2 regions of the Lysobacter tyrosinilyticus genome follow, and region 2 is predicted to be linked to the other one. Evidence: predicted binding sites of a transcription regulator. Region 2 holds the regulator's gene; the other holds the start of a gene.
What was found. The regulator sigma-54, encoded in region 2, starts transcription at its own class of promoters, with help from an activator protein. The targets are predictions, from matches to a motif close to TGGCACGNGCNTTGC.
Positions count from the first base shown of each region.

Region 1 (14,525 bases), 1.2 Mb from region 2:
ACCGTGTCGGCGATCGCCGCGCCGATCGCATCGGACGGACCGCTGTTGCTGATCACGATCTGATAGCCGACCGTCGAGCCCGCCGGTGCCGGCGAGGCGCTGGTGAGCGTCTTCACTACCGCCAGATCCGCGATCGGCGTCACCGGTATCGGCGGCACGGTGCTGGTGTTGTCGTTCGGATCCGGATCGGTGGTGCCTGGCGGCGGTGTGATCGTCACCGTATTCGCACTGACCGTGCCGGACGCCGGTGCGGTGCCGCTGACCACGATCGTGATCGTGTCGCCGGGCGCGACATCGACCGAAAGATTGATGTCACCGGTGCCGCTCGCACTGGCGCAACTCGAGGCCGGCGAACTGGCTGCACAGGTCCAGCCAACATTGCTTAGTTGCGCTGGCACGGTGTCCAGCACGGTCGCGCCCAGCGCCACCGACGGACCTGCGTTGGTGACTTCGATCTGGTAGCTCACCGCGCCGCCCGCATTCACCGGCGACGCGGTCAGCAGCGTCTTGGTGACCGCGAGCGCGGCGGTCGCGGCGAGCGCATTGCTGTCGGTAGCGGTGTTGTTGGTCGCGTTCGGATCGTCGATGTTCGCAGGCAGCGTGAGCTGCGCGGTGTTCACCAGCGGGTCGGGGTAGGTCTGCGCACTGGCCGCACCGCTCGTCACTGCGAACACCAGCAGCAGCGTCTGCGCCAGTCCGTGCGTTGCATGTACGCAACACCGCTTCCAACGCGAATGGAAGCTGGCCTGTACGCTGCGATGCTTGCTGACGGTTTCCATATTCAGGCCCTGCGAATTCGCGATGGAGAGCGCTGCTGCGTGCGGCGGCGTCAGTACGCCGCCGGGTTGGCGCTGAACGTCACGGGTACGTTGATCGTCGCCTGCCCCCCGGCAGTGAGGTCGACGGTCAGACTGATGCTCTGATCACCTGCGGATCCGCCGCTGGCAGCGCTGCAACTGCCCGCAGTCGCGTTGCAGGTCCAAGGTCCGAACAGCGTCGCGCCATTGGGCAAGGTGTCGCTTACCGTTGCGCCGGTGACCGCATCGGGTCCCGCGTTCGACACAGTGATCACATAGGTCGCGCTTGCGCCCGGCGTGTACGTGGACGAGCCATCGCTCTTGTTGATGCTGAGATCGGCCTGGCGCAGGCGGTTGGTGATGCGACAGGTGATGGTGACCGGCGCTGCACTCAGCGCCGGCGCGGTCACGGCGAACGTGGGTCCGCTGCCGGAGCTGATCGCGTTGTTGTCCTGGTCGGTGCAGGCCCAGGTGATCACGTACGGCGTCAGCGTGGTGGCGGTGCCGGCGGCTTCGGCAAGGTCGTAGCTGCCGCCGGGCGTGGTGATCACGTTGCCGGTGTTGCCGCCGTCACCGACGTTGGTCGCCGATGCGAGCACGGTCGCGCCCTGGCTGATGCTGAGGTTGAACACTCCCGGATTCGATGCCGGCTGCAGGATCTTGGTCAGCGTCAGCACCGCCGCGCACGATTGGCCGATGCCTTCGACGCTGAACACCGCTTCGCCGATGCCGATACCGAGCAGCTCCAGCAGGTTGTCGACCACGCCGCCGAGCAACGCATTGAATGCCGGCTGCAGCACGGTGTTGGCCTGGCTCTGCAGCTGGGTCTCGATCGTGTTGACGATGTTGTTGATGATCGGGACCAGCGCCGGCGGCACCGCGATCGGCACACCCAGCAGCGTCACGGTCGGCGTACCGCTGGTGACCTGCAGATCCAGGTTGTTGAGCAAATCGACGATCAAGGTGCCGGCGCTCACCGTGCCGCTATCCGCGGTGCGCGTCTGCGGCCACGGCGCATTGACGGTGAAGGTTTCCAGCCCGGGTGCGCCGGTGGCCGCCGCACGCACGGTGACGGTCAGCGGCACCTGCGCATGCACGAGACCGACACCGGCGATGCTGGTGTCGAAGCCGAGATTCATCGTGGTCAGCTGCGTCGGCGTCACCACCGCATCGGTGATCACCTGCGAGCGGTTGAAGAACACGGCGTCGGCGATCGTGCCGACGTACAGCCCGACCAGACCCGGTCGCGCTTCGAACGTCACCGCGCTGTTGACCAGATCGATCGCGGTGATCGTGCCTTCCGCCCGCGCGACGTCGGCGTAGACCTGCAGCTTGAGCACGTTCTGGGTCAGCGTGACATTGCTCAGGCCGCCGAGTGCGTTGATCGCACTGATCACCGGCGCCAGCGAAAAGCCGCCCACCAGATCGGTGTTTTCCTTGATGCGGATCGCGGCGCTGTGGAAGGACGTGCCTTCCGGGCCGCAGGTGTAGACCGGCGGCTCGACCACCTGCAGCCACAGCTGCGTGTTGGCCAATCCGCTCAGGCCCAGCGCGGCCGTGTTGACCGTCACCGGCGTCGGCGTGGTCAGGACGTTCCTGAAGTTGTACAGCTGCACCGCGCCGGTGATCAGATCGAGCACGTCGAGATCGACATCCGCGAGCGCGCCTGGCGGCAGCGAGATCTGCAACAGATCGCCGAGCTTGTAGGTGCCGCTCAGACCCGGTGCGCTGAGCGGCAGCAGGTTGAGTGCGTTGGCTGCCGCGGTATTGCCGTCCGCGGCCAGCACCTGCGCCATCGCCAGCTGCAGTTGCGCGAGGGTGATGTTGGCGTTGAGGACCTGGCTTGGATCGCTCAGGCTCAGGTTCGTGCCGAGCTGGGTGATCAGCGCATTGAGGTTGATGTCGGCGCCGGCGAGGCCATTCCAGTCGAGCACGGTCAGGTTGACGGTCGTGCCCGGCAGCAGGGACGAGAACAGCAGGTTGAGCACCGGCCCCTGCGTGCTGTCCACCGACACCAGGCGCGGCCCGGCGGCGATGCACGCGCCTTCGGTACAGCCGTTCTGGGCCTGGACCGGCCCCGCGGCCGCCAGCGCCAGTCCGGCACCGCAGACCACGATCCATGCAGCACGCAGCAGCAGCCGTTGCGCTTGCGCGCAAGCCTGACCAATCTGTCCCATCGCCCTTCCCCCGTGTTCGTACCGCTCAGTGCCGCCGGCACGCTCCTGCGCTTCGTTTCCCCGGCACTCCACAGTCGTCGCCGAAAGGCGATTCCTTCACCCCACGGCGTGCATCACCGCCATTTCCGCAACAGGAGGACACTTGCGTAGCGCACGACCCAATCTCAGTCTGGTGGTCGATGCGCTTCCCTCTGCGGCTTGCGTTTAGCTAAACGGGGGCGTGAAAGGACGGCAATGAGGAAAAGTCCTAGAGGGGGGGTTAGGCTGACTACCCCCATGCAAACACTGGCTCCTAATGCAGCGGGATTGATAGGAGTGTTAGTGATACTTAGCGATGTGAAGACAAAATCGCTTACAGGTAAGTATCGATAACGGAATCTGCAGTTGGGAGGTCAGCGATGCTCTCGATGTCGAGTCGGATCCGGCGGGCGCGTTCCGCCGCCAAGCTGTCGCAGGCGCAGCTGGCGGGCCTGACCGGCGTGAAACGCAGCGCCGTGGCGCAATGGGAACGGACCGAATGCACGACGCCCAGCGTCGATCACCTGGCCCAGATCGCGGTCTCGACCGGGGTCCAGTTCGAATGGCTTGCAACCGGACGCGGGCCGGCATTGCCGAGCGGACAGGAGTTCGAGTTCGCCGCCGAGATCCATGACTTCGCCCAGGACGAAACCGAGAGCCGCATCCTCGGTTACGTGCGGCGGATGTCGCCGCGCAAGCGCGACCTGGCCTGTCTGATCCTGGAAGCACTGACCAGCTAGCGTCGGCGCTACACACGACAACAGCCCGGTGTTCGCCGGGCTGTTGTGTGTTCACCATGCTCAGTGCTCGTACGCGGTTTCGCCGTGCGAGGAGATGTCCAGACCTTCGCGTTCGGCTTCCTCGCTCACACGCAGGCCGACGGTGTACTTCACGATCAGGAACGCGATCAGCGCGACCGTACCCGACAACGCGACCGTCACCAGCACGCCCTGTAGCTGGATCCAGACCTGGCCGAGAATGTCGTAGTCGGGCAACGCGGTCTCGGTGACGTAGTCCCAGATGCCGCTACCGCCCAGGCTGGGCGCGGCGAACACGCCGGTCAGCAATGCACCGAGAATGCCGCCGAGGCCATGCACGCCGAACACATCGAGCGCGTCGTCGGCGCCCAGCAGCCGCTTCAATCCGGTAACGCCCCACAGGCACACCAGCCCCGCGAGCGCACCGATGATCAGCGCGCCGCACAGCCCGACGAAACCGGCCGCCGGCGTGATCGCCACCAGCCCCGCGACCGCACCCGACGCGGCACCTAGCATCGACGGCTTGCCCTTGCCGATCCATTCCGCGGTGGTCCAGCCCAACACCGCCGCCGCCGTCGCGAGGAAAGTGTTGACGAAGGCCTGCGCGGCGACGGCATTGGCTTCCAGCGCAGAGCCCGCGTTGAAGCCGAACCAGCCGAACCACAGGATCGACGCACCGACCATGGTCTGGGTGAGGTTGTGCGGCTTGATCGCCTCGCGGCCGTAACCAATGCGTCTACCGGTGAGATACGCGCCCACCAAGCCGGCGACCGCCGCGTTGATGTGGACCACCGTACCACCGGCGAAGTCGAGCGCGCCCTTGGCGAACAGGAAGCCCGATTGCGCGAGCACGCCCGGCACGACGGCGTTGCTGGTGAACGCATCTGGCCCGGGGAAGAACCACACCATGTGCGCCATCGGCGCGTAGGCGAAGGTGAACCACAGCGCGGTGAACAGCATTACCCCGGCGAACTTCACCCGTTCGGCGAAGGCACCGACGATCAGCGCGCAGGTGATGCAGGCGAACGCGCCCTGGAACACGAAGAACACCAGCTCCGGAATGACCACGCCCTTGGTGAAGGTCGCCGCCATCGCGCTTGCGGTCAGCCCCTTCGCGAATACCCGGTCGAAGTCGCCGATGAAGGCATTGCCCGGCGTGAAGGCGAGCGAGTAGCCGTACAACGTCCACAACACCGCCACCAGCGAGAACACCAGCAGGCATTGCATCAGCACCGATAGCACGTTCTTGCTGCGTACCAGGCCGCCATAAAACAGCGCGAGCCCTGGCAGGGTCATGAAGATGACGAGCGCCGAACACACCAGCAGCCACGCGGTGTCGCCTTTGTTGGCAACGGGAGCGGCGGTTTGCTGTGCAAACGCCGAGCCGGACAACAACAACGCAAGCCACGCGTAGTGCCGGGCCTGTCCGGCACGCTTTTGCCTGGTCGTGTGCGGATGGAACAGCGTGCCAAGCAGGCTCGGCACTACAGGCCCGCGAGTGCGGGCTTCGATCGATTTCGTATTCATGTCGAATCTCGCTTTGCGGGTTAGAGGGCGTCGTCGTCGAGTTCGCCGGTGCGGATGCGCACCGTGCGCTCGAGTGCTTGTACGAAAATCTTGCCGTCGCCGACCTTGCCGGTCCGCGCGGCATTCGCGAGCGCTTCCAGCGCCGCATCGAGCGATGCTTCGGTGACTGCGCACTCCACCTTGAGCTTGGGCAGGAAGTCGACGACGTATTCGGCGCCGCGGTACAGCTCGGTGTGGCCCTTCTGTCGACCGAAGCCTTTGACTTCGGTGACGGTGATGCCCGACACGCCGACTTCGGTGAGCGCTTCACGCACCTCGTCGAGCTTGAACGGGCGAATGATCGCGGTGATCAGTTTCATCGATCGGCTCCCATGGGTTTCCAGTGCACGTGTTTGATCAGAACGCCTTGGTCAGCGTCAGCACGACGCTGTCTTCGGCGAGGAAATGCCCGTAGGCGTTGGTGTAGGTGGCCTCGTCGGCGTCGGTGTCCGCATAGGCGAGCGCAGCCGAGAATCCATTCGCGAACGTCCGGGTGACGCCCAGCTTCCAGTCGGCGTATTCGGCGAAGTCGTTGTGCGCGACCCACTGCTTGCCGCCGTGCGCGTTGAGCGTCCAGCCCGGCACGAATTCCCAATTGGCGTTGAGGTCGAGATAGCCGCTGCCGTCGGAGTCGGCGTAACCGAACAGATCGGTTACGGCGTACGAGTACTTCGCACCGAACGTGGTGTTGGCGTACGGCCCGGCAGTGAGGCCGGCATAGAGTTCGCCGGTGTTGGCGCTGTTGAAGCCGGAAGGAAAATCGCCCGGATACCAGTAGTACAACGCGCCCACGTCGTAGTTGAGCTTGTCGCCCAGCTTGCCGCGGTAGCCACCGTAGGCATCGAGCTCGAGACTGCTCGATACCGGCACGCCGGCCGCGCTGAGATCCGACAACCAGCTGATGTTGCTGCCCCAGCTGCCGACATAAAAGCCGTTGGCGCTGGCGTATTCCAGGCCCGCCTGCACCGCGGGTTCCTGATCGGTCTGCGATACGCCACGGAACAGGTAATCGCTGGTGAGCGACACCGAGCCGATGGTGCCTGCGTGCGCGTCACTCACGATGACGAGCAGCAGGCCAATGGCGATGGATGAAACAACGGCGTTGAAACGATGCGTCATGACTTAAGGCCTCTGATAGTTGGCCCCTCCCCGGTCAGGTGCTTCGTCTTGCGTTGTGGCGTTACTGCTGCGCGGTGTGCGCGTCGCGCGCGTCCTCGCGACCGTTCCTGGGCACGCATGTGCCCGACGCCGTCTGTGCGGCGTTGTTGTCACGGTTGCGATGGAGATTGCGAAGCGACGGGGACCGTGCGTCCCGCGCAGGGCTCGCCGCGACGGGTGATGCGCGCTCGCAGGGTGGGCCGCGAGGCGGAACGATGCGCTCGCTTGATGCGAGGCGAAGCTCGGGCGTGCAGGGAGTGCCGCAGGCCGGAGCGGGCATGCGTTGCGCGGGGAATGGCCGCGCAGCGATGTGAGGCGGAGTGTTGCTTGCGCCTTCTCCCTTCGAATTCGAAGGGAGACAGGCTTTTTGCCCCTCCCCTTTGCGCGCAGCGCAAGGGGGAGGTTGGGAGGGGGTGCTCTTGCTGTTGCTACTGCGGTTGCCTAGCGCAGGAGCAACAGCAAGAGCGGCTCGCGCCTGCGGCGCTTGCACCCCTCCCCAACCCTCCCCTGCGCTACGCGCAAGGGAGGGAGTGCTGCAGCTTCGCCGCGTTCGCAGCGAAGCCCCTACACCTTAGATCGTGTAGTACATCTGGTATTCGAGCGGATGCGTCGCCGCGCGGAACTTGGTGACTTCCTGCATCTTCAGCGCGATGTAGCCGTCGATGAAGTCGTCGGTGAACACGCCACCGGCCTTGAGGAACTCGCGGTCCTTGTCCAGCGCTTCCAGGGCCTGATCCAGCGAGTGGCACACGGTCGGGATGTTCTTCTCTTCTTCCGGCGGCAGGTCGTACAGGTCCTTGTCGCTCGGTGCGCCCGGATCGATCTGGTTCTTGATGCCGTCCAGGCCGGCCATCATCAGCGCGGCGAAGGTCAGGTAGCCGGTGTTCATCGGATCGGGGAAACGGATCTCGATGCGGCGAGCCTTCGGGTTGGCCACGTACGGGATGCGGCACGAAGCCGAGCGGTTCGACGCCGAGTAGGCCAGCATCACCGGCGCTTCATAACCCGGCACCAGACGCTTGTACGAGTTGGTGGTCGAGTTGGTGAACGCGTTGATCGCGCGGGCGTGCTTGAAGATGCCGCCGATGTACCACAGCGCCATCTGCGACAGACCGCCGTAGCCGTCGCCGGAGAACAGGTTCTTGCCGTCCTTCGCGAGCGACTGGTGCACGTGCATGCCGCTGCCGTTGTCGCCGACGATCGGCTTGGGCATGAACGTCGCGGTCTTGCCGTTGCGGTGCGCGACGTTCTTGATGATGTACTTCATCGTCAGCAGCTCGTCGGCCTTCTGCACCAGCGTGTTGAACTTGGTGCCGATTTCGCACTGGCCGGCGTTGGCCACTTCGTGGTGGTGCACTTCGACTTCGATGCCGACCGCTTCCAGCGCCTTGCACATCTCGGCGCGGATGTCGTGCAGCGAGTCCAGCGGAGCGACCGGGAAGTAGCCGCCCTTCACCATCGGACGGTAGCCGGTGTTGCCGCCGTCGTATTCGCGGCCCGAATTCCAATGCGCTTCTTCCGAATCGATGTGGAAGAAGGTGTGGCCCATTTCATTGGCGAAACGGACGCTGTCGAAGATGAAGAATTCCGGTTCCGGACCGAAGAAGGCCTGGTCGGCGATGCCCGACGCCTTGAGGTGGGCCTCGGCGCGCTTGGCGACGCCGCGCGGATCGCGCGAGTAGGCCTGCATGGTGGCCGGGTCGAGGATGTCGCAGGTCAGGACCAGGGTCGGATCGGCAGTGAACGGATCCAGGAAGGCGGTAGCCGGGTCGGGCAGCAGCACCATGTCGGACTGGTGGATGCCCTTCCAGCCGGCGATCGAGGAGCCGTCGAACATCTTGCCGTCTTCGAACAGGCCGGGTTCGACGATCGACTTGGGGAAGGTCACGTGGTGCTGCACGCCGCGCAGGTCGGCGAAGCGCAGGTCGACGAATTCGACCTTGTGATCCTTGATGAGTTTTTCGACGTGTTCGATGGACATGGCGGCTCCGGGGACAGATCTGAGAGGCTGGACTGGAAGGGGGCTGGTGGCCCGTCGGCAACTACTAAAGCAAGCGGCGTGCCAATTCTTCTCGCGCCGCAACTCATTGTTTTTCAAGCAATAGCGAAATCGGCGCCGATCTGATTGCATCAAATTGGGGCGCTCGTCGCGAAACTGCACTTATTTGGTGCGCTGTCGCGTGGGCTATGCTTGCCGCCCTCGCGGCGCAAAGCCTAGTCCTTTCGTCGCGCTTCTTGGTTGCACAACGCGGCCGCCGGTTTCCGACCGGCGCCACCATGTCCGGATTCCGCACTTCCCCATGATCGATCTGCTCCACGCCCTGCTGCTCGGCATCATCGAAGGCATCACCGAGTTCCTGCCGATCTCCAGCACCGGCCATCTGCTGATCGCCGAGCGCTGGCTCGGCCATCGCAGCGACCTGTTCAACGTAGCGATCCAGGCCGGGGCGATCCTCGCCGTGGTGCTGATCTACCGCCAGCGTCTGTGGCAGCTGGCCACGCAGTTCTTCACCGAACACGAGAGCCGCGACTACGCCGCCAAGCTGGCGATGGCCTTCGGCATCACCGCGGTGCTGGGCCTGGCGATGAAGAAGCTCGGCTTCCAGCTGCCCGAGACGGTCACGCCGATCGCCTGGGCGCTGATCATCGGCGCGGCGTGGATGGTCGCCGCCGAATACTTTGCCGGGTTGCGCGCCACCGCCCTGGGCGAACGCACGACGATCACCTGGTCCGTCGCGATCCTGGTCGGCCTGGCGCAGGTGGTCGCGGGTGCGTTCCCGGGCACTTCGCGCTCGGCCGCGACGATCTTCGTCGCCCTGCTTGCCGGCACCACTAGCCGCGCGGCGGCGACCGAATTCGCCTTCCTGGTCGGGATTCCGACCATGTTTGCCGCCACCGGCTATGAGCTGATCGAGATGGTCGGCACCGGCGGAGCCGCTAATGAGGACTGGGCCGCGCTCGGTGTCGCCTTCGCCGCCTCCGCCATCACCGCGTTTGTCGCGGTGAAGTGGCTGCTGCACTACATCCAGCGCCATCGCTTCACCGTGTTCGCGTTGTATCGCCTGGTGCTCGGCATCGCGCTGCTGGCGCTGGTGCCGGCGGGTCAGTAACGACACCCGCCGCGCGTTGGCGGTATCGTCGCCGGCAGTCCACAGGGAGTGACCGGCATGATTGCTACGCGCATTGCCATCGCCGTACTGGTTATCGCGCTGACCGCATGCAGCACGGCGCCCGGTAGCGGCGATGAGGCCAACACGACCACGCCATCCGCCGCGGCGGCGACACCGGCAATTGCACTCGACGCGTATCACTGGGATCTGGCCCGCGCGATCGATCCGCACGGCCAGGCCATCGCCGCGCTGCAGCCTTCCGGCAAGGCCCCATTGCGGCTGGATTTCGTGCAGAACCGCCTCGCCATCAGCGGCGGCTGCAATCGCATCGGCGGCAGTTACTCCCGGGCGAACACCACGCTGCAGGTGGGCCCATTGATGCAGACCGAGATGGCCTGCGTGGACCGTTCACTGATGGAGCTCGATGCGGCTATCGCCGCGCGCCTGCAAGGCAGTCTGCAGACGCAACTGCATGCCGGCGACCCGCCGCAGCTGCAACTGGTCGCCGCCAATGGCGACACCCTGATGTTTACCGGCATGCCCACACCGCAAACGCGCTACGGCAGCGCGGGCACCACGGTGTTCTTCGAAGTCGCGCCGCAGCGCGTGCCCTGCTCGCATCCACTGATTCCCAACATGCAGTGCCTGCAGGTACGCGAACGCAGTTATGCCGCCAACGGCACACTTGCCTCGCAAGGCGAGTGGCAACCGCTGTACCAGGAGATCGAGGGCTACACGCACGCGCCGGGCACCCGCAACGTGCTACGGGTGAAGAGGTTCAACGTGAAGAATCCGCCTGCAGACGCCTCATCGGTGGCGTATGTGCTGGATCTGGTCGTGGAGTCGGAACTGGTCCGCCCGTAAGGCGGTCATGCGCTTTGTAGAGCCGAGCTTGCTCGGCTGCCTTTTGTTCGCGGTCAAACCGAAGAGCAGCGGAGCAAGCTCCGCTCTACAAAGACGCGGTCAGTCTTTGACGGACGGGTTGAGCGAATAGGTGCCGTAGATGGAGGCTTCGCCGAGCACATGGCCGTGCATCGCCTGCAGCACATCGCCGGCGGTGAAGCGCTCGGGCAGGTCTAGCCTGGCCACATCCAGCGCAAACACGCGGAAGAAATAGCGATGCAGGCGCAGGTCGTGCGGCGGTGGGAACGGGCCGTCGTAGCCGCGCCAGTCGCCACGCATGTCGGCGTCATTGGCGAACCAGCCGGTGTAATCGTTGAGGCCCTGGCGACTGCCGCCGGGTCCATTCGGCGCAGCCTTGCCATGCGGCACGACGCCGTCGCTGCAACTGGCAGCGGCGAGTTCGCGCACGTCGGCGGGAATGTCGACTATCAGCCAATGGGTGAAGTCAGTGCGTGGCTGCTCCACCGGGATCTGCGCGGGGCTGATGTCGGTGGGCGCATCCGGATCGATGCACAGCAGCGCGAACGACTGCGTGCCCGCCGGCGCTTCGCTCCAGGCCAGGTGCGGATTGCGATTGGGTGCAAAACCGCAACCGTCCACCGTCGGTTGGCCCGCGGCGAATTCGGCGGGGATGCGCTGGCGGTGCTGGAAGCTGTCGCTGTGGATCTTCATGGTCGGCTCCATTCCTTGTGGTCCTTGAAGACGACGGCGATCCACCTCGCGGGGATCGCCGCTATCGATGCGCGGTGTCGCGATCAGGTCTCGGAATAGCCTAGCCGCACCGCGACCGGCGTCAGCACGGCGAAGGCGGCTGCCAACGGTTCGGCGTAGGCGCGCCAGTGGCCCGGAGCGAACTGCCAGCGGCCCAGCGTCGGCAACGCCGGCAGCTGGACGTTCAACGCCTGGCTGAGGGTCGCGGCGAGGGCGGCCGGGTCGTAGGCCAGTTCATCGAGCTTGAGCAGCTGGGCCGGGAACAGGTTGCCTTCGACGAGATCTGCGATCTGGGTCAGCACGGCCGCCAGCCACTGCGCGGCGATCTCGGGCGACTCGATCGCGAAGCGATGCGGCGAATCATGCGCAAGCCAGTCCAGCAGCATGTCGCGCGGATCGCGCAACGCGAACATCAGCATCGCTTCAGGCAGGTGCGGGCGCAGCGCATGCAGCAGTGCGTTGTCCCACCACAGCAGCCAGTCGAAGACCGGGCCCTGGGTGGCACCTCGGCTGGGCAGCGTGGCGCGCCACTGGTTGACCAGGAAACCGCCATCGAGGCTGCCGTCGAGCAATTCCTGCGCGGTGCCGTAACGCTGCAGTGCGTCGTGCGGCGGCCGGATGCTGTAGCGGTCGGTGCACACCGGGGCACCGGCATATTCGAAGTTCGAAACGATGCGGTCGACCAGCGATCCGGGCGGGCCCCACAGCCACAGCACACCCGGCGTAGCTTCCGGCAGCGGCGCCATCGGCGGCAGTTCGCCCAGCGACTCGGTCAGCGGCGGCAGCGGCAGATGCTCGCTGGCGACTTCGGCATGCAGGCTCGTCCAGGCGGCAGCGGCGCCGGTGATGTCACCGGCCGCGTCTAAGCAGCGACCCAGCAGCTGGGTCAGGACCTGGCGCGAATCATCGGCTCCGGCGCGCTCCAGCAGATCGCGCACGCGCGCCACGGCCGCGGTCGGTTCGGTACGCAGCAGGCGATCGATGATGCGCAGCTCGGCTTCTGCATGGCCCGGCTCAATCGCCACGATCTGGTAAGCGATGGCATCGGCGTCTTCGGTTTCGCCGGCCTGGTCGTGGATGACCGCGCGCGCCTGCAGCGCAGGAATATGGTCGGGGCGGGCTTCCATCCAGCGCTCCACGATGCCGAGTGCCGACGGACCGGCGAATGGTTCGAACACCAGGCGCGCGCGCCACAGGTTGTCTTCATCCGCGTTCGACGCCAGCGCCGCATCCAGCGCCGCTCGGGCCTCATCAGCGGCATTGAGGCGGCGCCAGGCTTCCACCACCGCGCGCAGCGTGCGCAGGTCGCGCGGCATCGCAGCGAAGGCGGCCTTGAGCGGCTCCAGCGCGCGTTCGTTGCGACCGGCTTCGAGTTCGAGTTCGCCGATCACGCGCTGCAGCCCCGGAGTGACGCGATGGCTTTGCAGCAGCGGCGCGGCTTCGTCGGCGGCTTCGGCCGCGCGACCCTGGCGGCGCACGACGTCCGCGATCAGCGCGCGCAGCGGCACCGAGTCGGGTTGCGTTTCCAGCTGCTTGCGGAAGCATTGTTCGGCAAACGCGAAGTGGCCCTTGGCGATGTAGGCGAAGCCGAGTGCGTTGTGCAGCGAGGCATCTTCGGGGGCCTGCTGCGCGGCGCGCGACAGCACGGCTAGCGCGTGATCCGCATCGCCGCGGCGCAGCGCGACCATGCCCTGGATGCAGGCGACCTGCGGATGCGACGGCGCGATGCGCGCGGCGAGGCGTCCGACGCGGTCGGCCTCATCGATGTCGCCGCGACTGAGCGCGAGCTGGCCCTGGATGACGTAGGCCGCGAACTGGTTGGGGTCCAGGCCCACGGCCGTGGCCAGTGCCGCCTGGGCCTCGTCCAGTTCATGCCGGCCGACCAGCAGCGCGGCGCGCTCCACGTGCAGGCCGGAGTCGTCGGGCGCCAGTTCCAGCGCGGCCTCGACCGCCTGCAGCGCCGCAGCGCGATCACCACTCATTTGCAGGGCCGCGCCGAGCAGGCGGTGGGCCGTCGCATCGTTCGGATTGGCGGTTACCGCTTCGCGGGCGGCGGACAGCGCTTCGGCGGCGGCGCCGCGGCGCAGCGCGTCGATCAGGGTCTCGTACATGGGCTGACTACGGAAATTGCAGGAAGTCGGCGATTGTATGCCGCGCCGGCCCCCTGCGCCGCCGCTCCCGGGCGGCGCGCTCAGGCTGCTTCGGACTGGGCCGCCAAGGCTGCCGTGGTCGCGGCCAGCCGCTGCGCCACCCAGCGTTCGGCGAAGCCGTCCAGGCGCGCGTTTTCCAGGAAGCCGCAGTGCCCGCCCCAGGGCGCGATTTCCAGGCGCGCGCTAGACGGGAGCTGCAGCTGGTTGAACCCCTCCAGCGGGATCACCGGGTCATCCGCGGCCATCAGGATGCTGACCGGAACCTGCAGCCCGGCGAGGCGGTTGCCGGCGATCGAGTAGCCGTCGAAATAGCGGTCCAGCGTGCCGAAGTCGGTATGCCGCTCGACCATCCACTGGGTCAGCGGACGCATGCGCAGTCCGAGCACTTGGTTGTCGAAGGCATGCACGTGCGGGAACAGTTCGCGCTTGCGCGCCAGCGAGGCCCGCCACTTGCGCTCGAAATACCACAGGTAGGCCGGCAGGCCTTGCTCCATCGACTCCATGGTCCGGGCCGGATCCAGCACCGGACACACCGCGGCCACGTGCGCGATGTCCAGGCCCGCGTCCGGTGCGCGCAGCGCCAGGCGCAGGGCGAAGTTGCCGCCGAGCGAATAGCCGGCGACCACCAGGGGTCGCTGCGGAAAGCGCCAGGCCACGTCGCGCGCCGCATGCACCACTTCGTCGATGCGGTTGGAGTGGAACAGGCCTTCGTTGAGGTGGTGGGTGTTGCCGTGGTCGCGGAAATTCAGCCGGAACACCTCGAAGCCGCAGCCCAGCAGCTGCGCCGCGGTCAGGCGCATGTAGCTGGAATCGGCGCTGCCTTCCCAGCCGTGCAGCAACAGCGCCAGCCCGCGCGAGCGCATGCCGGGCACCGCGCTGTGCAGGCCCTGCAGGCGCACGCCGTCGCCGCCGTCGATCAGGTGTTCGGTGGTGACCGCATTACAGGCCTGCAGCAGGCGCTCGCCACGGCGCCGTCGCAACGTGCTGCTGCCGAAGAACGACTGGATATGCGCGTTGCGCAGCCAGCGCGGCGGTTGGTAGTCGGCGGCGGTCAGCATCGGGTCGGTCGACATAACGGCAGTCAGCATCGTAGCCCCCTGTCGGCGAGACGCGATCGCCGCACCGGATCACGTGGCCGACGCATCGGCGCCGGCTTATCTGGGTAAACGCATTCGGC
Region 1 is NZ_BAAGXN010000001.1:145,123-159,647, forward strand. Features, by position in the region: gene ACYVGK_RS00605 (OmpA family protein) at 1-779, opposite strand, end outside; gene ACYVGK_RS00610 (hypothetical protein) at 830-2,974, opposite strand; gene ACYVGK_RS00615 (helix-turn-helix domain-containing protein) at 3,373-3,732, shown strand; gene ACYVGK_RS00620 (ammonium transporter) at 3,793-5,277, opposite strand; gene ACYVGK_RS00625 (P-II family nitrogen regulator) at 5,298-5,636, opposite strand; gene ACYVGK_RS00630 (TorF family putative porin) at 5,674-6,435, opposite strand; gene glnA (type I glutamate--ammonia ligase) at 7,046-8,455, opposite strand; gene ACYVGK_RS00640 (undecaprenyl-diphosphate phosphatase) at 8,775-9,584, shown strand; gene ACYVGK_RS00645 (DUF4377 domain-containing protein) at 9,642-10,448, shown strand; gene ACYVGK_RS00650 (YbhB/YbcL family Raf kinase inhibitor-like protein) at 10,548-11,159, opposite strand; gene ACYVGK_RS00655 (tetratricopeptide repeat protein) at 11,243-13,309, opposite strand; gene ACYVGK_RS00660 (YheT family hydrolase) at 13,390-14,406, opposite strand.
Region 1: glnA (type I glutamate--ammonia ligase) is a predicted target of sigma-54. The motif match lies at 8,525-8,539, and genes of this name have one in related genera.

Region 2 (14,525 bases):
AAGGCGAAGAGCGTGGGATGCAGCCAGCTGCGCTCCTTGTTGGGCGCCAGGTCGTAGCCGACCAGCAGGGCACCGATCAGGCTCAGTGCGCCCAACAGCAGGAAGATGACCAGGGGCGGATGGTTCTCGGTCGCCGAGGCACGCGTGGTGGTGATGTCGATCATCTCGTTCAAAGCCGGCACCAGCAGGGTCATCGCCTGCACGGGCGCGTCCGGACGCTTGCATGCGGCCAAGCTGCGCGACCAGATCTGGCCTTGCATCACGGAGGCCTCGGCCAGGCTCGTGCTCCTGGTTTCGATGGGGGCCGATTTCCGATAGGTGCTCGCGCGCACGTCGACGTAACGGCGGAACAGTTCGCGCAACTCGGGCTGCGCATCGCGTGGAAGCATGTCGAGGCGCAGATACGCGGTGCCGATGGCGTTGGCTTCATCGGTAATCAGATGACGCCGCGCTTCGAATCGCGAAGCCGCGCCGGAGAACGTGAATGCGATCAGGAGGCCAAGCAGGCCGAATACGGCAGCGGCGGCGGATCCGGTTCCCTTCAGGCCGTCAGGGTCACGGGCAAGCGCAACACCGCCCATGCGTCGTCCGACTTCGGACAGCGCCAGCATGCCGATCAGCAGGCCTGCAGCCGATGCCGAGGCGGCCAGTTCGATATTCATCCATTCCCCGAGGCTTATCCCTGTTGGGCGATGATACGGCGCCCGCAAAGGCGTTTTGCAACGCGCTCGGCCTTGTAGAGCGGAGCTTGCTCCGCTGCTTTTGCTGGAGAAGACAGCGGAGCAAGCTCCGCTCTACAACGCTACAGCGCCCGTTGCGTGGCTTTACGCGGTTGTTGTCCGTGCGCAATGCCACGGCGGGTCGAGTGCCAGGATCCGTGCGTAGACCGGACAATCCGCGCGATGGGTGCCGGGCAGGTAGCCCAGGCTCATCAGGAATTCGTTGGTGATCTCGCCGCCAGTGAAGCGGAAGGTCTTCTTGAACAGCTTCACCCAGCCGGCCTTGTCGCGCACCGCGGAGCCATCCTGCACATGCGCATCCAGCCATTCCGCGAAACTGCCGTGCGAGGCACGCAGCTGGCGGATCACTTGTGCGTTGTGGATCGCGGCATCGACCTTGAGACGATTGCGGATGATGCCGGCATCGTTGAGCAGGCGTTCGCGATCGCGATCGTCATACGCGGCCACCGTGTCCACGTCGAAGTCGCCATAGGCGCGGCGGAAGCCGTCGCGTTTCTTGAGCATGGTTTCCCAGCTCAGACCGGCCTGGTTGATCTCGAGGATCAAGCGTTCGAACAGCACCGCCTCGTCGCGGCTGGGGAAGCCGTATTCGGTGTCGTGGTAAGGGCCATGCAGTGCGTGGCCGCGGGCGAAGTCGCAATAAGTAGACATAGATGGGTCTCGAGGCGGGCTGCGCCCGCGCCCCTCATCCGCCCTTCGGGCACCTTCTCCCCGCATGCGGGGAGAAGGGAGCACCAGTCAGAATCGCATCGCTCAATGTTTGCCATCCCTCGCCCCGCTTGCGGGGAGAGGGACAGCTTCGCGTAGCGAAGCAGGGTGAGGGGACGTGCGCAGGTATTTGCCTGTCTTTCAACGGATACGGGCGGCGCTGTTCAAACTCACTTCGTAGCCGGCGCGGCGTACTGCGACAGCCCCAGCACATCCAGCCCCTGCTCGAAGCGCACGTCGACCGGAATCTTCGCGTCCTTGAGCTTGGCCAGATCGGCGGCAAGTTCCGGCTTGATCACCCCCAGCGTGTCGGTCAGTCGCTTGGCTTCGGCGTAATCGCCATCGCCCTGCACGGTGAGCAGCTTGGCACTGAGCGAGTTCATGGCCGCGCGCATCTTGTCGAAGTCGACGCGGTAGCGCCCGTTGGCGTCGCGGCTGAAGGCGCCGGCATCGGCGAAGTAATTGAAGCGCAGCATATTGGCCTTGCCGTGCGCATCGGCGGCACCGAAGCGCACCGAACGCAGGATGCCGGCGAGGAAGGTCACGTAGCTGTCCATGATCTTCGCCTTGTCCATCTCGCCCTTGTTGCTGAGCGCATCGATCATGTACAGGCCGAGGATATCGGCCTTGCCTTCCTCGAAACTGGACGAGTATTCCTTCAATGCTTCGTCGACCGTGCCCTTGCCGTCGAGAGTCTTCTTGATGCCAAGGCCGTGCGCGACTTCGTGGAACATCGTGTCTTCGAAGAACGCGTCGAAGGTGACGTGCTGGAGCTGATCCTCGGCGATCAGCTGCTTCGCGATCGGCGTCAGGATCGCGTCGAACTTCGCCTTCATCACGTTTTCCAGCTGCAGGCGGCGCGTGCCCTTGGCCAGCTGCACTTCCTCGTCATTGGGCAGGTTGATCGCGATGGTCTTCGCGCCGACATTGGCGTCGCCGGCGTAGTACACGGCCTCGTACGCGTTGAGGTCGGCCTTGGCGCCAGGCTTTTCGGCCTTGTACTTCGCGTCCACCGGCAGGCCCTGCTGCAGCTCCGGCAGGAAGCTGGCGTAGCGGGCGAGCTTCTTGCTCCACTCGATGTCCTTCACCAGCACCAGGCCTTCGTACGCGGCTTTGTAGCCGAACAACTGGTCCTCGTAGGTTTCGATCGGGCCGATCACGACGTCGACCGGATTGGACTTCATGTCCATCCACGCCATGTCGCTGGGGCGGAAGTCGTCGCTCAGCAAGGCATCGGCGCGCATGCGCAGGTAGTCGGCGAAGCTCTTGTCGCCGCTGAGGTCCGCGGCCTCGCGCAGAAGCACGGCCGCGCGCTCGAGTTCGGCCTTGTATTCGACGTGGTAGGGAACAGTGATCAGCTTGCCGGCGGCATCGCGACGGAGCACGGTGTAGTTGGACTTCTTGTCGGCAAGATCGGCGGCTTCGAATTCTTCCTTGGTCATGTCGACCGGATAGAACGTGGAGCCCGGCGGACGCGGCTTGATGTTGGCGACGAAGGGCATGTCTTCGTTAAGGCGGTCCCAGGGACCGAAGTTGATCTTCACGAGCTCGCGGGTGGCGTCGTCCGCGGCCTGCGTCATCAGCGCCGCCTGGTCGCCGCCCCAGCTCTGCTTCCAGGTCAGCTCGTTCATGATGTCGGCGGCCTGGACCAGCTTGGCGACCATGTGCCGGGTGTTCTCGTCCAGATGCGACAGGTCGGCCTTCAGTGGCACCACCGCGTAATCGCCGGCGTGGGCCTGGGCATAGGATTCGGCGGGCTTGGCCGCCGCGGGCGCGGCGGTATCCGTCGCGGTCTGCGGCTTGCAGGCGCCCAGTGAAAGGCCGGCCAGTGCGACGAGGCAGCCGAGGACGAGCGGACGAAGGGACGGTGCGGTCATGGGCGAAGGCGGGCTGGGGAAAGCCGCCATCGTACGCCCAGCGACCGTATCCCCGTCAGCTGGCGCGAAGGTGCCCCCGCGCTAGAATGTCAGCCATGTCATTGATGCCCGAGCCCCTGACGAACCAGCTGTTGATCGCATTGCCGGCGCTGGCGGAAACCAACTTCTCGCGCAGTGTCGCGCTGATCTGCCAGCACGACGACGACGGCGCCATGGGCATCGTGGTCAACCGCCGCTCCGAGTACACGCTCGGCGAGGTGCTGGGGCAGATGGGCCTGGACGGCGGTAGCGAGGCGATGCGCGCGCAGCCCGTACTGGCCGGTGGCCCGGTGCATCCGGAGCGCGGCTTCGTCCTGCACGATGGCGGCCCGCGCTGGGATTCGACCCTGGCGATCGCCGACTCGTTGTTCCTGACCACTTCGCGCGACATCCTCGAAGCGATGGCGCGCGGCGAAGGACCCGAGAACGCGGTCGTCGCGCTCGGTTGCGCCGGCTGGGGGTCGGGCCAGCTCGAACACGAACTGACCGAGAACGATTGGCTCACGGCGCCAGCCGACGCGGAACTGTTGTTCCGGCTGCCGCTGGAAGCCCGTTGGGTGGCCGCCGCCGGACGCATCGGCGTCGACTTCGCCCATCTGGCCGATTACTCCGGGCACGCATGAGCATCCGCAGCGACGGCACCGTGCTCGGCTTCGACGTCGGTGCACGTCGGATCGGCGTCGCCGTGGGCAGCGCCTTCGGCTCGGGCGCACGCGCGCTGGCCGTGATCGACGTGCACGGCCACGGGCCCGACTGGGCCTCGATCGAACGGCTGCTTCGCGAATGGCGGCCCGATGGCTTCATCGTCGGCGATCCGATGACGCTCGAAGGCGGCGACCAGCCAGCGCGCGCGCGCGCCCATGCATTCGCGCGCGAGCTGGTTAGCCGGTTCAAGCTGCCTGCGGTGTTGGTGGACGAGCGCGCGAGTTCGATCGAAGCCGCGCAGCGTTTCGCCAACGATCGTGCCGAAGGTCGCAAGCGTCGCCGCGATGCCGAAGCACTCGACGCGGTCGCTGCTGCCGTCATCGTCGAACGCTGGCTGGCATCGCCGCAGGACGCGGTCGACGTTACGACCGGCTGATCCTTTCCGAATTCCAATCACCTGAAATTTCCGCAATGAAGCACCTGCTCACGCTGGATAACCTGCCGCGCGCCGACCTCGAAACCCTGCTTGACCGGGCCCAGGCCTTCGCCGATGGCGCACAGGCACGCAGCGCGTTGGACGGCGTCGCCGTGTGCACGCTGTTCTTCGAGCCCTCCACGCGCACGCGCCTGAGCTTCCAGCTGGCAGCGCAGCGGCTGGGTGCGCACGTGCTGAGTTTTGATGCGTCCACGTCATCGACGACCAAGGGCGAAACCGACCTGGATACGTTCCGCACCATCGAGGCGATGGGCGTGCGCGGCTTCGTGGTGCGCCACAAGGTCGATGGCGCGGTAGCGGCGCTCGCGGAAGCGGCGAAGCCCGGTGTGGCGCTGCTCAATGCCGGCGACGGTCGCAGCGCACATCCGACGCAGGGTCTTCTCGACATGCTCACGCTTCGCCAGGCAAAGGGACGCGACTTCTCGAAGCTGAAGGTGCTGATCGTCGGCGACGTGAAGCACTCGCGCGTCGCGCGCTCGGACCTGCACGCACTGCGCGCGTTCGGTACGGGCGAGATCCGCGTGTGTGGCCCGGCTTCGCTGCTGCCCGACGACGGCACGCTGCAGGGCTGCACGGTGACGCAGGACTTCGATGCGGCCCTGGACGGCGTCGATGCGGTGATGATGCTGCGCATCCAGCGCGAGCGGATGGAGGACGGGTTGATTGCCTCCCTTGACGACTACCACCGCGATTTCGGCCTGACCGCCACGCGCCTGCGCCGCGCCGCGCCCGATGCCGTGGTGATGCATCCGGGTCCGATGAATCGCGGCGTGGAGATCACCGACGAGGTCGCCGATGGCCCGCAGTCGCTGATTCTCAAGCAGGTCAATAACGGCGTTGCGGCGCGCATGGCGGCGCTGGAGTCCTTGCTGGCCTGAGTTCGCAAATCCCGAGCGGAGCTTGCTCCGCCGCTCTAGCTCTTGTAGGTCCGGGTCTGCCCGGATCGCTCTTGGTGATGCAGGCCCCGAGCCGGCTCGGTGTCACGTCCGCACGCGGGCTTTGTAGAGCGGAGCTTGCTCCGCTGCGCTCTTCAGGGGAGCAAGAGCAGCGGAGCAAGCTCCGCTCTACAAGACCCATTCAGAGTGCGTCGGGAAGCTGCAGCCCGTTGCGCTCGTCGTCCCAGGCGACCGCGCTAATACGCCATTCGCCGTTCCAACGCACGAACTGCAGATTTTTGATGCCGCGAGTACTGAAGGCGATGCCATCAAGCACGCCGGACTTTGCATAGAGACTGCAACGCCCGGCCACATTGCCGCATGCCCAGGTTCGTTCGTCGGTTTCCCATTCGGCGAAATCCACGAGGTGGCCTTCAGTCAGCAGCGGTCGACGCTGGTCGATGAAAGCCTGCAGGCCCTGGATTTCCGTCACGGAGCCGACCACCTTTGAAATGGTGCACGTCGGCAGGAACAGCTGGTGCAGTCGATCGAGGTCTGGCGCGTGGCCGGCGTTGTTGGCGAAAGCTCCGTACAGATCGGTCGTCAATCGATCGAGCGCGGCCTTGTCGGTCGGCGAGGGGTGAAGTGGCATGAGCACGCTCAGCGCAGCAGGATCAACGTCGCCAGGCCGAGGAAGGTGAAGTAGCCCATCACGTCGGTGACGGTGGTGAGGAAGATGCTGCTCGACACCGCCGGATCGAAGCCCATGCGCTTGAGCGTGACCGGGATCAGCACGCCGGCGCCCGCGGCGCAAAGCAGATTGATGGTCATCGCCGAGCCGATCACCAGCGCGAGCCAGGGATTGCCGAACCACGCCCACACGATCAAGCCCAGGACCGTGCCCAGCGCCAGCCCATTGAGCAGCGCGACGCGCAGTTCCTTCCACATCAGCACATTGATATTCGATGCACTTACCTGGCTCAGCGCCAGGCCGCGCACCATCAACGCCAGCACCTGGGTGCCGGCATTGCCGCCCATGCCGGCGACGATCGGCATCAGTACGGCTAGCGCCGCGATCTGGTCGATCGAGCCCTCGAACTGCTTCACGACGAACGACGCCAGAAACGCCGTGCACAGATTGATGCCGAGCCAGATCAACCGGCGACGCCAGGCGCGCGGCACCGGCGAGAACAGGTCTTCGTCCTCATTCAGACCCGCGGCGCCGAGGGCCTGATGCTCGGCCTGCTCGCGGATGATGTCGACGACGTCGTCGATGGTGATGCGGCCGAGCAGGATGTTGTTGTCGTCGACGACGGGCGCCGAGATCCAGTCGTGGTCGGAGAACTGGCGCGCGACTTCGTCGGCGGATTCTTCCACGCCGATCGCGGGCTGCTCGTCGTCAACCAACTGGTTGATCGGCGTGTTGGGCTCGTGCGTCAGCAGCGCCTGCAATGCGATGCGGCCCAGATACTGGTGGCGGCGGCTGACCACATAGAGGTGGTCGGTGTGTTCGGGCAGTTCGCCGCGCAGGCGCAGATAGCGCAGCACGACGTCGACCGTGGTGTCGGCGCGCACCGTCACCACATCGGGATTCATCAGGCGGCCGGCGGTGTCCTCGTCGTAGGACAGGACCTGTTCGAGGCGCTCGCGGTTCTCGCGGTCCATCGACTTGAGGACTTCGTCGATGACCGTGTCGGGCAGATCCTCGACCAGGTCGGCCAAGTCGTCGATGTCGAGGTCCTCGACCGCCGCGACGATTTCGTCCGGGTCCATTTCCGCGAGCAGGCTCTCGCGCACGTCTTCGCCGACGTGGACCAGCACCTCACCGTCGTCTTCCGCGTCGACGAGGCCCCAGACCACCGTGCGCTTGGCCGGCGGCAGCGATTCGAGCAGGTTGCCGATCTCGGCCGGTGAGAGGGTGTTGACCAGCCGGCGCACGGGACCGAGTCGACCGGAGTCAAGCGCGTCCGAGAGCAGGCGCAGCTGACGTGCGGTCTTGTCGTGGCGGACGGCTTCGGCCATGCGTTACTTCCAATGGCGAGGTCGGGCCACGAGGGCGCGACGGTCGTGCTGTTAGAGCGGGGCGTTCATGTGCGCATTATGACGGCGCGGGCTGATGCTGCCCACCCCATGGACGCCGAAGAAATCGCCAGGTGCCGCTATGGGCCGGGCTGGTGCGCGCGCATCCAGGCTTCGATGGCCGCGCGATCGCGGGCCCGCGTCAGCATGGGCAGATGCTTGCGCAGCGCGGTGAGGTCGCATTCGCGGATGATCCGGCGGACCTCGAGCAGCGTGTTGGGATGCAGGCTGAACTCGGTGAGGCCCAGTGCGAGCAGGAGCGGGGCGTAAACGGGGTCGCCGGCCATTTCGCCGCATACGGCGATCGGCTTCTTGCGCAGCCGCGACAGGCGGATCACGTCGCGCAGCAGGCGCAGCACCGCCGGATGGAGTGGCGTGTAGAGATCGGCCAGCGCCTCATTGTTGCGATCGGCGGCGAGCAGGTACTGGACCAGGTCGTTGGTGCCGATCGAGAGGAAGTCGACGCTGCCGATGAAGCCGGGCAGGGCCAGCGCTGCGGCCGGCACTTCGATCATCGCGCCGAGCGGCACGTGGCCCGCGATCTCGTGGCCCTGCGTGCGCAGCTCGCGCGAAATGCGCTTGAGCTGGCTGCGGACTTCATGGATCTCCTCGCGCGAACTCACCATCGGTATCAGGATCCGCAGCGGGCCGTAACCCGATGCACGCAGCAGGGCGCGCAGCTGGGTCTCGAGCAGATTGCCGCGCGCCAGCGAGAGGCGCACGCCGCGCAGGCCGAGCGCGGGGTTGGGTTCGTCGCGCAATGCCAAGCCAGTCCGGTCGGCCTTGTCCGCGCCCAGGTCCAGCGTGCGGATGGTGACGGGGCGGCCACTCATGCCCAGCACGACGTCGCGGTAGGCCCGGAACTGTTCCTCCTCGTCCGGCAGTTCCATGCGCTGCAGGAACAGGAACTCGGTGCGATACAGGCCGATGCCCGTGGCGCCGAGCGCGTGCGCTTCGGCCACGTCCTCGCGCGATTCGGCGTTGGCGTAGAGGTTGATGTCGACGCCGTCGAGGGTGCGCGTCGGTTCGCGACGAAGCCGGTGCAGTTCCTTGCGCTCGCGGATGTATTCGCGTTCGCGCGTGCGATGCGCGCGGAGGTCGGCGGGACCGGGTTCGGCCACGACGAGGCCGCTGCCGCCGTCGACGACCAATGCGTCACCGTCGTTGATCTTCAGCAGCGCGCCGGGCACGCCGACGATCAATGGCAGGTGCAGGCTGCGGGCGAGGATCGCGCTGTGCGAAAGCGCGCTGCCGACGGCGGTCACGATCGCCACCACGCCTTGCGCCTGCAACTGCGCAAGTTCGGCAGGCGCGACGTTGTCGGTGATCAGGATCTCGCCGGCGACGCCCTCGGTACCGTTGTCGCGGCTGTGCAGGGCGGCATGGATGCGGCCGACGACCTGGTCGATATCGTCGATGCGACTGCGCAGGTACGGATCGTCCATGCCGGAAAAGACGGCGGCAATGCGGTCGCGCTGCAGACGCAGGGCATAGTCGGCCGTGTAGCGGCCGGTGCGGATCAGTGTGTCGAGGCCTTGCAGGAGCTCAGGGTCGTCCAGCAGCAATGCATGCAGATCCAGGAATTCGCCGATCTCGTGCGCCAGGGCGCCATGCAGACGCTCGCGCAGGGCATGCATCTCCACGCGCACCATGTCGATCGCGCGCTGCAGGCGTGCGCGCTCGGCGTCGACCTGCGATTCGGGAATATGTTCTTCGGCGACTTCCAGGGCGTGTGGCAAGCGGACACGTGCGCGGCCGAGCGCGCTGCCGCGCGATGCGCCGAGTCCCTTGAATTCCTGCCGCATCCGTTAGCGGTCCTTACGCGTCTTCGTCGAAGCGGCGTTCGAACAGCGCGCACACGGCGTCGGCCGTGGCGGCTTCGTCCTCGCCTTCCACACGCAATTTGACCTGCGTGCCCTGGCCGGCGGCGAGCAGCATCACGCCCATGATGCTCTTGGCATTCACTTCACGGCCCTTGGCGGTGAGCGTGGTCGTGCTGCGGTAAGCCGAGAGCAGCTGCACGAGCTTGGCTGTGGCGCGCGCATGCAGGCCGAGGCGATTGCTGACGGTGAGTTCCCTTTCGATCATCGTCTCAAGTCTCGTTTCAGGCCTCGTCAATGATCACGCCGTTGCGCGCACCGGCGGATGCGACGTTCGGCAGTTCGTCCAGGTCCTGCTCGGCGTAATTCATCACCCGCAGCAGCATCGGCAGGCTCAGGGCCGAAACGCGCCGCACCGGGGTGCCCAGGCGCGCGACCTTGGCCGCGAGGTTGCTTGGTGTGGCGCCATAGAGGTCGGTAAGCACGAGCACACCCTGGCCGCTGTCGACGCGTCGCAACGCGGCGCTGGCGAGCGGGAGTAGGGCGTCAGGGTCGCCGTCGAACGGCACCTCCAGCGCTTCGGTGCGCAAGGGCAGCGTGCGCAGCAGGCGCGTGGCGACGGCCAGCAGGGCCGAGCCGATGCCTTCGTGGGTAATGAGCAGGATGCCGACGGACATGCCTGCAACTTAGCAGAGCCGGGTTACGCTCAGGAAGCGTCCGGGCGGACTAGCTTGCAACAGTGCTGGTTGAAGCCGCTGCTAATCAAGCTCGCGGTGATGGACGGCGACTTCCTGCCATCCCCGCTGCCGTGCGTGCTCGGCCAGCCGTTCGGCCAGGTAGACCGAGCGATGGCGGCCACCCGTGCAGCCGAAGGCGATGGTCACGTAGCTGCGCGTTCCTTCCGACTTGAGCTTGGGCAACCAGGTGTCGAGGAATTCGGTCACCTGCCCGACGAACAGGGCGACGTCCGGCTCGGCATCGAGGTATTGGCGCACATCGGCATCCCGGCCGGATAGCGGACGCAGACTGGGGTCCCAATGCGGATTGGGAAGGGCGCGGGCATCCAGCACGAAGTCGGCGTCGCTGGGCACGCCACGGCGATACGCGAACGACTCGAACAGCAGCGAGACCGTCGTATCGCCGCCAATGGCGAATTCGGTGATGACGTGCCGGCGCAGCTTGTGCACGTTCATGTCGCTGGTGTCGACGATGGCATCGGCGATCTGCCGCAGCGGTCGCAGCACCTGGCGCTCCAGGGAAATCGCATCGAACAGGGGCAGCCCCAGCGTGCTGAGCGGATGCCGACGGCGGGTGTCGGCATAGCGCTTGAGCAGCACTTCGTCGCTCGCATCGAAAAACACCAGCTTCGGGTCGAGCCCGAGCGCGCCGACCGCCGACAACCATTCGGGCAGGTTGGCGAGATCGCGGCGGTTGCGCACGTCGATACCGACCGCGAGCTTCTCCGGTGCATTGTTCTGAGCGGTCACACTCTGCACGAACTGCGGCAGCAGTTCCGCCGGCAGGTTGTCGACGCAGTAGAAATCCAGGTCTTCGAACGTATTGAGCGCCACCGACTTGCCGGAGCCGGACATGCCGCTGACGATGATGAGGGTGGGGGCTGGCGTGGTATTCACGTCGGATCGCGTGGGCGTGAGTTGAAGGTCGCGGTCATTCCGCGCGTTCGAGGAAATGACTGTGCCGCGCCATGAAGGCCGCGGCCGGATCGACGCCCTTGGCTCGTAGGATGTGCGTGCGCGTCGCCGCTTCGGTCAGCACCGCAAGGTTGCGGCCGGGCATGACGGGCAGGGTGATCATCGGCACGTCCAGATCGAGTACGCGACGCGAACTCAGATCGCCGGTCAGTCGCTCCATGCCGCTGGGTTGCGGCTCGAGCGCAGGCTTGGTGAGGTGGACGATCAGGCGCAAGTACTTGTTTTTCTTGACCGAGGTGTCGCCGAACATCTGGCGCACGTTGAGCACGCCCAGGCCGCGCACCTCCAGCAGGTCCTGCAGCAGGTCCGGACAGGTGCCGTCGAGCACGTCCGGGGCGATCTGGGTGAATTCCGGCGCATCGTCGGCGACCAGGCGATGGCCACGGGTAACCAGCTCGAGCGCGAGTTCGCTCTTGCCGGCGCCAGACTCGCCGGTGATCAGCACGCCGATCGAATAGATCTCCATGAAGACACCATGCAGCGTCACACGCGGCGCAAGCTTGCGCGCGAGGTGGTACTGGATGTGATTGAACAGCTCGTGCCCACGCCGAGGTGAAACCCACAGGGGTGTATCGCTTTCTTCCGCGAGCCGGCGCAGATCTTCGGGGCAGGACTGGTTCTTGCTGATGACCAGTGCTAGTGGCTTGAAGTCGATGATCTTGACGATGGTGTCCCAGCGCTGGCGCGAATCGAGCGCGTCCAGCCAGGCCAGCTCCTCGCTGCCGAGGATCTGCACCTTGTTGGGATAGATGATGTTGAGATAGCCCGCCAGCGACGGACGGCGCGCGACGGTGTCACCGGCTTCGAGCACACGCTGGCCGCCGATATGTTGGCCAGCCAGCCAGCGCAGCCCCAGCTTGTCGTGTTGCTGTTCGAACAGCTGTGCCGCGCTGATGCTCAGGTTCATGCCACCGTCCCGATGGGGTCCTGGCGCCCATGGTAACTGGGCAATTGAGTGGCGCCCAAACGGCGGCGGGGACGGATCCCTGCGAATCCGTCCCCGCGCAGCTTTTGATTCAATGGGCAGCCCTAAGGCGGCGCTGTGGCTCAGGCGTAATCGCCGTTGCGGGCCAGGCTTTCGCCGCGATGGTGGTCGACGATCTTTTCCTTGTGTTTCATCAGCAGGCGATCGAGCTTGTCGGCCAACAGGTCGATCGCAGCGTACATGTCGATCGCGGCGGCATCGGCGTGGAGCACGCGACCGGAAAACGTAACCGTGGCCTCGGCCTTGTGATCGGGTTTGTCCAGGCTTAGCTGGGTGCGGACATCGAAGGGTTGATCGAAGTGGCGCTTCAATCGCGCCAGCTTGCTTTCAACGTAGTCCCGCAACGCAGTGGTGACCTCGATCTGCTGGCCATAGGTTTCGATACGCATCGTTGACCTCCTTACATCGCTGGCTACGGGATGGATCCATTCAACGCCTCTTTGGCGGGAATGGCAATGCAACGTAAGGGTGGGGAAAAACGGACGAAAGAAACCGTTATTCCGGTAGCAGATCGGGATGAATGCAACCGGTTCAAGCGAGCCTGGAGGTGCCCAGGAAGGGACTCAGATCCGCACACGATCCTGGGACGACGGGATGCTCATGGCTTCGCGGTACTTGGCGACCGTTCGTCGGGCGACGGGAACGCCAGTGGCCTTGAGCGTCTCAGCCAGGCGTGCGTCCGAAAGCGGCTTGCGCGGGTTCTCGGCCTCGATCAGCTGGCGGATCATGGCCTGGATCGCGGTGCTGGACGCCTCGCCGCCCGCGCCCGTCTCGATGCCGGAGGCGAAGAAGGAGCGCAGCGGGACGGTGCCACGCGGGGTCCGCGCGTATTTGCGGGCGACCGCACGCGAGACCGTGGATTCGTGGAGGCCGATTTCGGCGGCGACTTCGCGCAGGGTCAGCGGGCGTAGCGCACTGTCGCCGAACTCGAGGAATGCCGCCTGCTCATGCAGCAGGCAGCGCATGACCTTGAGCAGCGTCTCGCCGCGCGCTTCCAGGCTCTTGAGCAACCAGCGCGCTTCCTGCAGATGGCCGCGCAGGTAATGCGCGTCGGAGGCGTTGGCATGGCGGATCATGCCTTCGTAGCCGCGATGGATGCTGACGCGCGGACGCATGCTGTCGGACAGTGCGACGCGCCACAGCCCGTGCTGTCGCCAGATCACGACGTCCGGTGCAACGTAGGTGTCGCTGCTGATCGCGCCGATCTGCAAGCCGGGCTTGGGGTCGAGCGAGCGCAACAGGTGCACGGCAGTCTCGACTTCATTCACATCGAGCTTGAGCTCGGCGGCGATACCGGTCGCACCGACTTTTGGCAGACGCTCCAGGGGACCGTTCGCCAAGGTATGAGCCAATGCCTTGCCCGGCGTGTCGCCGGGCAGCGTGGAAAGCTGCAGGCGCAGGCATTCGCCCAGACTGCGTGCGCCGACGCCAACTGGATCGAAGCGTTGCACCTGATGCAATGCAGTGAGGATTTCCTCCGGCTGCGCATGGAAGTCGGAGCCGAGCGTCTCGGCGATGTTTTCCAGCGACTCGCGCAGATAGCCGTCGTCTTCGATCGCTTCGATCAGTGTGACAGCGATGAGGCGGTCGCGCGGAGAGAGTGGGCTGAGATGCAACTGCCAGAGCAGGTGGTCCTGCAGCGACTCGCCTTCGGCAACCTGTTCGGCGGCGGGAGTCTCGTCATCGGCATCGGCAGGCCCGGTGCGTTCGTACCACGCTTCGCCATCACCCGGTCCCCAGTCGGCTTCACCGGGGGCGAGGGTTTCGGTTTCGTAAGCGCCTTCGGATTTGCTGCCGTCGCTTGCGCCATCGGCTGGCGCGGCGTCGCCATTGGTCGTGAGGCTGGTTTCGGTCCAGTCGAGCAGTGGATTGCTTTCGACGGCCTGTGCGATTTCGATCTCCAGCTCGGCGGCGGACAACTGCAACAGGCGAATGGCCTGCCGCAGTTGCGGCGTCATCACCAGCTGCTGTCCTAGCGTGGCCTGGAGGCGGGGCTTCATAAAAAATTTGAACGGATTGTGGCGGTACCGACGGCCTGTCCGTCAGGAAGCCACGCCATGATGCACCGCGCCGAGGGGTGCGTCGATGCTGCCTGTTCAGCCCCGAAGCAACGGAACTACGGTTCCGGAACCACGATCACAAGCGGAAGGTGTCGCCCAGATAGACGCGACGCACGTCCGGGTTGGACAGAAGTGCGTCGGGCGAGCCCTGCGCCAGCACTTTGCCTTCCGCGAGAATGTACGCACGGTCGCAGATGCCCAGGGTTTCACGGACGTTGTGATCGGTGATCAGCACGCCGATGCCACGGTTCTTGAGATGGCGAACGATGCGCTGGATCTCGCCGACCGAAATCGGGTCGACGCCGGCGAACGGTTCGTCGAGCAGCATCAGGCGTGGCTTCGCGGCGAGCGCGCGCGCGATCTCGACACGGCGGCGTTCGCCGCCGGAGAGGCTCGCGCCGATCTGGTCGGCGACGTGCGTGATCTGCAGCTCGTCCATCAGGCTGGCGAGCTCCTTTTCGATGCCTGCCTTGTCCAGGTCATCGCGCA
Region 2 is NZ_BAAGXN010000001.1:1,388,208-1,402,732, forward strand. Features, by position in the region: gene ACYVGK_RS05960 (bestrophin-like domain) at 1-662, opposite strand, end outside; gene ACYVGK_RS05965 (DNA-3-methyladenine glycosylase I) at 825-1,391, opposite strand; gene ACYVGK_RS05970 (dipeptidyl-peptidase 3 family protein) at 1,619-3,325, opposite strand; gene ACYVGK_RS05975 (YqgE/AlgH family protein) at 3,421-3,987, shown strand; gene ruvX (Holliday junction resolvase RuvX) at 3,984-4,445, shown strand; gene ACYVGK_RS05985 (aspartate carbamoyltransferase catalytic subunit) at 4,481-5,383, shown strand; gene ACYVGK_RS05990 (hypothetical protein) at 5,583-6,032, opposite strand; gene mgtE (magnesium transporter) at 6,041-7,402, opposite strand; gene ptsP (phosphoenolpyruvate--protein phosphotransferase) at 7,540-9,264, opposite strand; gene ACYVGK_RS06005 (HPr family phosphocarrier protein) at 9,278-9,547, opposite strand; gene ACYVGK_RS06010 (PTS sugar transporter subunit IIA) at 9,564-9,956, opposite strand; gene rapZ (RNase adapter RapZ) at 10,038-10,913, opposite strand; gene hprK (HPr(Ser) kinase/phosphatase) at 10,948-11,898, opposite strand; gene hpf (ribosome hibernation-promoting factor, HPF/YfiA family) at 12,039-12,365, opposite strand; gene ACYVGK_RS06030 (RNA polymerase factor sigma-54) at 12,540-13,976, opposite strand; gene lptB (LPS export ABC transporter ATP-binding protein) at 14,113-14,525, opposite strand, start outside.